3 regions of the Candidatus Dorea massiliensis AP6 genome follow, and region 1 is predicted to be linked to each of the others. Evidence: riboswitches for the same ligand, from Rfam matches in the RefSeq annotation. Region 1 holds a riboswitch; each other region holds the start of a gene.

Region 1 (3,277 bases):
GCAGCAGAGATGCATTGCGGAAGCGGCGGAAAAATTCGGAAACGGAGTGATAACCTTTACCACCCGTCTGACGGTGGAGGTACAGGGCGTTCCCTACGACAAAATCGAAGAATTCAAGGAATATATTGCCAGAGAAGGACTAATTACAGGTGGAACCGGTTCTGTGGTACGCCCGGTTGTAGCCTGTAAGGGAACCACCTGCCAGTATGGACTTTTGGATTCCTTCGCCATTTCCGAGGAAATCCATCACCGTTTTTATGAGGGGTATCACACGGTAAAGCTGCCGCACAAATTTAAGATTGCGGTAGGCGGCTGCCCCAACAATTGTGTAAAACCGGATTTAAATGATTTGGGAATCATTGGTCAGAGAATCCCCGAATTTGACGAGGATAGCTGCAACGGATGTAAGAAGTGCAGCGTAGAGGCAGCCTGTCCCATCGGCGCGGCAAAGGTGAAGGACGGCGTTCTGGAGATTAACAAAGAAATCTGTAACAACTGCGGCCGCTGTGTGGGTCAATGCCGTTTCGACGCCATCGAAGACGGTCAGTACGGATTTAAGATTTACATCGGCGGCCGCTGGGGCAAAAAAATCAATCACGGAAAAGCGCTGCGTAAGGTGTTCACTAGTAAGGAAGAAGCCTTAAACGTGATTGAAAAGGCGATTCTCCTGTATCGGGAGCAGGGCATTACCGGCGAACGTTTCGCTGCGACCATCGAACGTCTCGGCTTCGATAACGTGGAGCAGCAGCTTCTGTCTGATGAAATTCTGGAGAGAAAGCAGGAGATTCTGGATGCGCAGCTTCATCTGACAGGAGGAGCAACCTGTTAAAAGGGAAACCCTATAGGGTATATTTTGTTGACGAAAGCCCGTCTGTATGCTACACTGACTAAGGTATAACGCAGAGAGTATGCATGATGCATAAAGCAGGGGAATCAGGTGGAAGACCTGAGCGATCCGGTCACTGTAAGCAGCGTGTCTGCAAGCCAGGCTACCTGCTCTTTGCGGGAAATGGACAGGCTTCCGTGGAAAGCGGTTCCGGATATAGTTGGCGGCGGATGGGATGAAATCCGCTGCTGATCATAAGGAGAGATCTGTCATAAAATACAGATCTCTTTTTGTTTTGCAAGCGTATGAGGAGAAAATTATGTTAAATCAGTTTTCAAGAACAGAACTTTTACTGGGAAAAGAAGCCATGGAGATTCTGGAGCATTCCAGGGTGGCAGTCTTCGGTATCGGCGGCGTGGGCGGCTATGTGGTGGAGGCCCTGGCGAGAAGCGGCGTGGGAGCCTTTGATCTCATCGACGACGATAAGGTGTGCCTGACGAACCTGAACCGCCAGATTATTGCCACCCGGAAGACGGTGGGTAAGTACAAGGCCGAGGTCATGAAGGAGCGTATCCTGGAGATCAATCCGAAGGCGGAGGTCAATACACATCTCTGTTTCTTCCTGCCGGAAAATAAGGATGAATTTGATTTCAGCCGGTACACCTATGTGGTGGACGCCATCGATACAGTCACCGCGAAGATTTCTCTGGTGGAGGAATGTGAGAAGGCAGGCGTGCCCCTGATCAGCAGCATGGGAGCGGGCAATAAGCTGAATCCCTTCCTGTTCGAGGTGGCGGATATCTATAAGACCAGCGTATGTCCGCTGGCGAGAGTCATGCGGCGCGAATTGAAAAAACGCGGCATCAAAAAGCTGAAGGTGGTCTACTCCAAGGAGAAGGCGGTGCGTCCCATCGAGGACATGTCCATCAGCTGCAGAACCAACTGTATCTGCCCGCCGGGAGCCAAGCATAAATGTACTGAACGCCGTGACATTCCGGGTTCGACCGCATTTGTACCGTCCGTAGCGGGACTTCTGATCGCAAGTGAAATCGTAAAGGATCTGACCGAGGACGCCATGAACCGCGCCCGGGCAGCCCAGGAGCAGGAGGAGAATAAATAGATGAAGGGTAAATTATACGGCATCGGCGTGGGTCCGGGTGATCCGGAGCTGTTGACGCTGAAAGCAAAACGGATTCTCGATGAAGCGGATATCATCGCCGTTCCGGTAAAAGAAGCCGGAGAAGAGAGTACGGCGCTGGAAATCATCCGCCCGGTGGTGGAACTGGAGCATAAGCACCTCCTGGAAGTCATTTTCCGGATGGCAAAGGATAAGGAGGAGCGGAAGAAGTGCAGAGCAGCGGCCTGCGAGCAGCTGACCGCAGAGCTTTCCCGGGGAAAGAATATCGCTATGATTACCCTGGGCGACGTCTCGGTATACAGCACTTACATGTATGTGAACCAGTATGTGGCAGAGCATGGCTTTGAAACGGAGATTATCCCGGGTATCCCATCCTTCTGCAGCGGAGCGGCTGCGGCCCGGTTACCGCTGATGGAGGGAAATGAGTCCCTGGTGATCGTGCCCTCCGTCCGTGCGGAGCAGCAGGTGGAGGAGGCCATCGCCCACTATGACAACGTGGTCATCATGAAGGCAGGAGGCAGCATTGGCCGCATCCTGGAGCTGATGAAAAAGTATGACCGCGCGGAAGGCTGCGCTACGGTCATCAGCTGCGTGGGTATGAAGGACGAATATATCGGATCCCTGGATCCGGAGAGAACATACAGTTACTTTACAACCGTCATCATCAAGAGAGAGAAGAGGTAAAACAATGGTATCATTTATCGGAGCAGGCCCGGGAGATCCGGAGCTTCTGACAATTAAGGGAAAGAAACTGATCGACAGCGCGGATATTATCATTTACGCAGGTTCTCTGGTAAACCCCAAGGTGCTGGCGGACGCCAAGGAGGGCGCGCAGATCTATAACAGCGCCACCATGACCCTGGAAGAGGTTCTGGCTGTCATGAAGGACGGCGAAGCCAAGGGCCTGAAGGTGGTCCGTGTACATACCGGCGACCCGGCTATCTTCGGCGCGCACCGGGAGCAGATGGACGCTCTCGATCGCATGGGTATCGAGTATGAGGTCATTCCGGGGGTCAGCTCTTTCCTGGCGACTGCGGCAGCCCTGAAGAAGGAATACACGCTGCCGGGTGTGAGCCAGACGGTGATCCTGACCCGCATGGAGGGCAGAACGCCCATGCCGGAGGGGGAAAAGCTTCAGGATCTGGCCAGACATCACGCCACCATGATCATTTTCCTGAGCATCGGTATGATGGACGAGCTGTCCGCAACCCTTCGGAAGGAGTATCGTCCGGATACACCTGTGGCAGTTGTATACAAGGCAAGCTGGCCGGAGCAGAAGATTGTGCGGGGAACCCTGATGGACATTGCAGAGA
Region 2 (3,277 bases), on a different contig from region 1:
GGTCGCAGAGAACATATTCCGAACCGGGTCGCCGGGAGACAGATAGGTCAGCAGGAACGTGATAAAACTGATACCGATCAGCACGATGACAATCTGTGCCAATCGACGGAAGATCTGCTTTTTATTCAAAATTCTCGCTCCTTTGCTGAAAAATGAAGCTGCCCTCACCCGAAACCACCTCTGCGGGGCCGGATGGGGGCAGCCTGTATGGTTAATAGAGAACTACCGATTACTCAGCCGGAGTAATCTCAGTGGTCAGCCAGTAGTAATCTGCTGTGTGAATGTGCGCATAGCCTACATTCTTGGAGTAAATCATGGAAGAGTTGTAGTAGCCGTCAATCAGGACTGCTGCGTCATCTACCAGAATCTGCTGCATCTGGAAAATCAGATCCTCACGCTTATCCTGGTCCATCTCGCTCTTCAGCTCCTCGAACAGAGCGTCGTACTCCGGATTGGAATATCCGCAGTAGGTGGTGTCGGTAGCCCAGTTTGCCATGTAAGCGTACGGGTCGCCGGTACCTACGGTAATCCAGTTATTGTTATTGAAGTCGTAGTCGCCTGCTGCCAGCTTACTCCACTGGTCGTCGGAGCTGCCGTAGTCTGCGGTGCAGCCGATGCCAATCTCAGCCAGGTACTGGATATGCGCATTCGAGAAGTCGTTCAGCAGACGGTTCTCGTAAGATACATAGTGCAGGTTGATGTTCTGTCCGTCGATCTCACGGATGCCGTCGCCGTCGGTATCTACGATACCAGCGTCGTCCAGGAGCTTCTTAGCGCCTTCCGGATCGTACTGATACGGGTTGTTCAGCTTCTCATAACCGTAGGTCAGAGTGGAGGGCAGTACGGAGAAGCCCGGTGTGTACAGGTCACCGATGGTCTTGGAATGGCAGATGGTGTCATAGTCGATACCCATCAGGATAGCCTGACGCAGAGTCTTATTGCCCAACACGCCGTCGAAGTTCATCCAGCTGAAGCCGCAGCGTACACCGGAAGCGATATCTACGGTGAAATCCGGGTTATCCTTGAAATCCTGGATATCGGATACGTTCGTGATGTTCTCTACCAGGTCTACCTGACCGCTCTGCAGAGCCATGGTCTTCGCGGAAGCGTCGCCCATGTACATCAGCTTTACTTCATCATAGGGAACTTCCTCACGATAGTTCGGGTTTGCTGCCAGATCGTAGCCTACACCTACACCGTTGAATTTCTCGATCATATACGGGCCGGTACCGATGGTGCCGTTGTCGAAGTTCTCGGTATCTGCCACATCGACGATGGCCATGGTCGGATGTGCCAGCTGTCCCGGCAGGTTCGCGTAGGGCTGAGTGGTCTGGATGGTCAGGGTATTGGCCTCATCATCCGCGATGATGGTTGCCTCGAACTCCAGGTACTTCTGGGGCTTTGCGGAACCGCTGGGTCCCATCTCCTTCAGGTACTCGAAATACTCTTTTACCTTGGTCGGCGTCAGATCACAGCCATCGGAGAACTTGATGCCGTCCTTCAGAGTGATGACCCACTCGGTATGCTCGTCGTTGACCGTATAGCTGTCTGCCAGCCAGGGCTCTACTTCCATGCTGTCATTGAACTTGAACAGGCCTTCCGTAATACCATAACGCATGGCGTTCCAGCCGCCGTTCTCGTCGGTTACGGTGTTCACGATACCGTCGGTGTACATCTGACATCCGAAGGTCAGAACCTTTTTATCAGAGTTGCTTGCGCTGGAGCTGGAATTGCTTCCGCTTCCGCCGCAGCCGGACAGCAGCAGTGCTGCAGCCAGTGACATGGTGATACATTTCTTTGCGATTCTCATTAGCGTTTCCTTTCTTTTTCTGCTTTGTTGACTGTTTTCTTTGTTCTCCTGTCAGCGCATCCTTTACGATTGAGAAAAGCTTCCTCCATCTCTTTTCTGCATAAAAAAAGCCGGATTCGCATCCGACTTGTTACTCACCAAAAAAGCGCACGCTTATCCCTGCCTTTTAAAGGAAAAGCATCGCCCTCAAGTAAGAATTATCCTGTCTTCCGCAAGAACTCTCTCTTTTATAAATCTAAAAATAAGCAGGTCTCCTGACTTAAGCGTGAACGCCCGCGGCGCCTTCCCAGAATCTCTTCCAGTGGCATCTTGCTTTGGACTGGCTATCACAGTGACGGGATCGCTCCGGATTCTCACCGGATTCCCTTTTAATTGAACCTTCGCTCAAACTTATCTTTTGCGCGGCATTTGCCGACTTTATGAACTTTTCGTTAATATATTGTCATAGTTTACAACTTCTGTCAATTCACATTTTCTTTTTTTTCGGAATGTTTCCCACAAAATACAATTCAACGCAAAAAAGCCGCTCCTGACACAGCAAGAGCACGACTTTTATGAATTTTTTGAACTTTTTATTCTTTTGGTATTCGACTTGTCCGGCTGCGCCGGGAGAGCGCAACCGCAAGGTCGAATAAAATAAAAGGGAGAGATAGGGCCTGGTGCCCTGAAATATAGAAAAAAGGCGTTACCACGGGAATTGGTAACGCCTTTGTTATCATTAGTTTTTCAATATGTATTATCTTTTGTTGAGATGATTCTACTACGGGAATCCGCAAAAGTCAATACCTTCTGCCGTCGAAAAATATCGGTAATTTCTGCTGCATTTTCTGTAATTTGCACAAAAGCAGTCGAAATATGCCGTCTTTCGCCTATCCTAATATCAGCTTGGCGCAGCCATAGATGCCTGCGTCGTTGCCCAACTCCGCCAGAGCGAAGGCAGTCTCACGGGTAGACTTATATGCTACCGGCTGGTAGTGCTTGCGCACATAATCCAGCAGAATCGAACCTGCTTTGGAGACGCCGCCGCCGATAACGATGACTTCCGGATCCAGAATCGCAGTCATGGAAGCAATCGCCTTGCCCAGGTAATCGCCGAATTCATCCGCGATCTTCTTGGCCAGATCATCATCCTCTTTCACTGCATCAAAGACGGACTTGGCGCTGATTTCATGGTCGCGCAGAATAGAAGGCTCGTCGCTCTTTTCCAGCCACTCCCGCTCCAGGCGCGCAATACCGGTAGCGGACGCATACTGCTCCAGACAGCCCTTGTTGCCGCAGCCACAGCAGTTCTCCTCGCCGTCCTTTACATGGATATGACCGATCTCGCCGCCTGCCCCGTGGGCTCCCACCAGAATCTGTCCGTCGATGACGATACCGCCGCCGACACCGGTGCCCAGGGTAATCATCAGCACGTCCCGGTGCCCTTTTCCACCACCCAGCCACATTTCGCCGAGGGCTGCCACGTTG
Region 3 (3,277 bases), on a different contig from region 1:
TGGCCGTTCATGCGCTTCCAGCCAGGCAGCTTTCGCTCCGTATCCCAGATAACCTGGGGATCCGGACGCACCAGCAGGTAGCTGCCCCAGCGTTCCAGCTTTTCTCCTTTCGAAGTATCCAGTATCTCATAATCGGTCCAGTTATCTGCGATCCACATGACAATCTCCTTTGGTCTTTAAAAATAAGCGGAAAATACTGTCCACCACCATGATAGACAGGGCGATCATTCCCGCCACAATCAGTGTCTGAATAATATAATAGGAAGTCATTCCGTCGGAACGGATGACAGAGTGGGCGATGCGGAACATGCCCGCGCCCGGCACCAGCGGTAAGATGCCCGGGATGACGAAAATCGTGACCGGAGCCTTCAGGACCCTTGCGAAAATCTGGCCGCAGAGGGAGACGAGACAGCCGGACAGAAAGGTGGACATGGCCACAGACAGATTGATTCCGATGAGAAACAGATAGATCCACCAGCCCACCGCGCCGGTGAAACCGGCCCAGATGATATATTTGCGCGGTACGTGCAGCAGAAAAGAAAAGGCCACAACGGAAAAAAACGCGCCGATAACCTGTATCAGCATAAAAGCCTCCTTACTGAATGAAACGAAGTCCGATGACAATACCCATAGCTACAGAGGCGGCGACCACAAAGGCCTCCATCATCCGGGCGGAGCCGGAGATATAATCCCCGTGCAGGGTGTCAAAGACCGCGTTGGTGATGGCTACGCCGGGAACCAGGGGCATGATGGCCGCGATGATGATGGAATCCAGGTTCCCTATAATAGGAAGAAACTTCAGAAGTCCGCCTGCGAACAGTGAGATTACCACGGCGCTCAGCAGGATTCCGAAGAAGGCGGGCAGCTTCATGCGGTTGCACAGATACAGGCAGATGGCCATGAAAAATCCGGCCACGCCCGCCACAAAGGCCTCCTGCCAGGTTCCGCCGTAGGTCAGTGCAAAGGCCGCGGCCACGCCCGCGTTGGCCAGCAGAAAGGCCTGGGGAGGGTGCGGTTCCTTTTTCAGCTTTTTTATCTGCCGGAAGGCTTCCTTCAGTTCCAGCTCCCCGCTGCAGAGTCCTCTGGAAATACTGTTAATTTCGTCGATGATACTCAGGTTCGTGCCACGGCTGTGAATCCGGCGGGTCACCGTCATGGACTGGATGGACGGGTCGTCCAGAGTGACCAGAAAGCCGGTCACCATCACGAAAGCTTCGGCGGTCTTCAGCCCCGACAGCTCCAGCATCCGCTGCATGGTATCCTCCACCCGGTAGGTCTCAGCCCCGTTGGCCAGCATCAGCTCCCCCGCCATGACGGCGGTGTCGAGCAAAAGTTTGTAATCCATTTGTCTGATTTCCTTATACCTGATTTTGTATTGAGAATAATCTATGCCCATTATACCTATGTAAGAGAAGCGGGTCAAGGAAAGTATGGATAGAAAGAGAAATAATTCCTGTTTCCGAAGGGACAGGCTGAATTACCGGAAGACAAAAATGGAAAAATCTTGACAGATATAGAGGAATCAAGTAAAATAAACGGGCATAGTGTTGTCAGTCGCGTACGGCGGCTGATAAAGAATAGAGAATCATGTGGAAATCATGGACGGTACCGCCACTGTATACATAAAGAATGATCCTTAGATGAAAGTCCGCCATTGGGGTAAACCTGAGAAGGCGTGGAGAGTTCGCTGGGCTTCTTCCCTGAATATGTGAGTCAGGAGAACTGCTATGCAGCAACCTTAGCGGACGATCTATTTGCGAAGGCTTATTTCCCATGTAAAATCGGTCATGGATGCAAAAGCATCCATGGCTTTTTTGTGTAATGAAGTCGCTTTTCTTATTGAAACGGAGGAAAACAGTGAAAAAGAACAGGCTCGTATCCAGACTTATCCAGATGTGCGTAGTGCTGATAGGCATTTCCTTTCTGACCTTTTTATTAACCTACCTTGCGCCGGGCGATCCGGCCACAGCTATGTATGATTCCCTGGGAATTACTCCGAGTCCGGAAATGCTGGAGCAGGCCAGGCAGTCCATGGGACTGGACAAACCCTTTTTACAGCAATATGTGGACTGGATAGGCGGTATTTTTCACGGAGATTTTGGAACCTCCTTCAGTAAAAGCGCCCCGGTACTGGATCTGCTGATGAAAAGACTGCCGGCAACGTTCCGGCTGGCCCTGTTTTCCCTGGGACTGATGTTAATTATTTCGGTTCCCCTTGGAATTCTTTCAGCGGTCAGACAGGACGGGATAGCGGATTATATCGTTCGCTTTCTTTCTTTCCTGGGTATTTCGCTTCCGGGCTTCCTGATTGGCCTGATCTTATTATATGTCTTCGCTTTGAAGCTGGGACTGGTAAAGGTGGCGAGCAGCTCCGTCGGAATGGAACAGATGCTGCTGCCGGGGATTACGCTGGCCATTGCCATGGCCTCCAAATATTCCAGACAGGTGCGTACGGCGGTACTGGAGGAGCTGCACCAGGATTACGTGACGGGCGCGAGAGCCCGGGGAATGAATCAATGGGAAATACTGTTCCGCCAGGTTCTTCCCAACGCCATGCTTCCGCTGGTTACCATGCTGGGGCTTTCCTTTGGATCACTTCTCGGAGGAACCTCGGTGGTGGAGATTATTTTTTCCTACCCGGGACTGGGTATTCTGGCGGTGGGAGCGGTGAAAGCGCGGGATTATCCGTTGATCCAGGGCTTCGTATTGTGGATAGCCCTGATCTATATGGTGGTAAATCTGCTGGTGGATATATCCTATCATTATATTGATCCGAGGACCAGGGAGGGGGAGAACGGATGAAAAAGAATACAAGATTTGCGGTGCTTTCCATTCTGGTTTTCCTTATTCTGGCAGTGGCGTTCCTGGCGGACAAAATCGTTCCCTACGATCCGTTGAGCGCGTCACTGAGCGACGCATTCCAGGCGCCCGGAAAAGATCACTATTTCGGAACCGACGCGCTGGGGCGGGACGTGTTCTCCCGGGTGATCTGCGGGGCGACCACCAGTGTATACAGCGTGCTGATTCTTGTGGCGGTAATCCTGGTTGTGGGTACCTTTCTTGGAATTATAGCAGGGTATTTCGGCGGAGTGGCAGACGCGGTAATCATGAGAGTGGGCGATATGATGATCGCCTTCCCGGATCTGATTCTGGCTATGGCAATCGCGGGAATTCTTGGGCCAAGCCTGAAAAATTCCATGATTGCAATCGCGGCGGTAAGCTGGACCAGATACGCCAGACTTTCCAGAAGCCTGGTGCTGAAGATACGGAACAGGAC

Evidence for each region. Region 1 has a riboswitch for cobalamin ahead of ACESZP_RS05925 (tRNA threonylcarbamoyladenosine dehydratase). Riboswitches for the same ligand answer to the same signal wherever they lie in the genome.
Region 2: linked by a shared signal. The riboswitch ahead of ACESZP_RS04540 (ABC transporter substrate-binding protein) and the one ahead of ACESZP_RS05925 (tRNA threonylcarbamoyladenosine dehydratase) in region 1 are both predicted to bind cobalamin.
Region 3: linked by a shared signal. The riboswitch ahead of nikB (nickel ABC transporter permease) and the one ahead of ACESZP_RS05925 (tRNA threonylcarbamoyladenosine dehydratase) in region 1 are both predicted to bind cobalamin.

Annotation. Positions count from the first base shown of each region.
Region 1 covers NZ_CAXTKW010000004.1:172,022-175,298, forward strand. Annotated here, with positions in the region: gene ACESZP_RS05920 (ferredoxin-like domain-containing protein) at 1-829, shown strand, start outside; cobalamin riboswitch at 888-1,015, shown strand; gene ACESZP_RS05925 (tRNA threonylcarbamoyladenosine dehydratase) at 1,146-1,946, shown strand; gene cobI (precorrin-2 C(20)-methyltransferase) at 1,947-2,648, shown strand; gene cobM (precorrin-4 C(11)-methyltransferase) at 2,653-3,277, shown strand, end outside.
Region 2 covers NZ_CAXTKW010000003.1:142,071-145,347, reverse strand. Annotated here, with positions in the region: gene nikB (nickel ABC transporter permease) at 1-129, opposite strand, end outside; gene ACESZP_RS04540 (ABC transporter substrate-binding protein) at 230-1,810, opposite strand; cobalamin riboswitch at 2,038-2,219, opposite strand; gene ACESZP_RS04535 (ROK family glucokinase) at 2,680-3,277, opposite strand, start outside.
Region 3 covers NZ_CAXTKW010000002.1:15,188-18,464, forward strand. Annotated here, with positions in the region: gene ACESZP_RS02440 (class I SAM-dependent methyltransferase) at 1-158, opposite strand, end outside; gene ACESZP_RS02445 (threonine/serine exporter family protein) at 142-585, opposite strand; gene ACESZP_RS02450 (threonine/serine exporter family protein) at 596-1,345, opposite strand; cobalamin riboswitch at 1,526-1,744, shown strand; gene nikB (nickel ABC transporter permease) at 1,858-2,802, shown strand; gene nikC (nickel transporter permease) at 2,799-3,277, shown strand, end outside.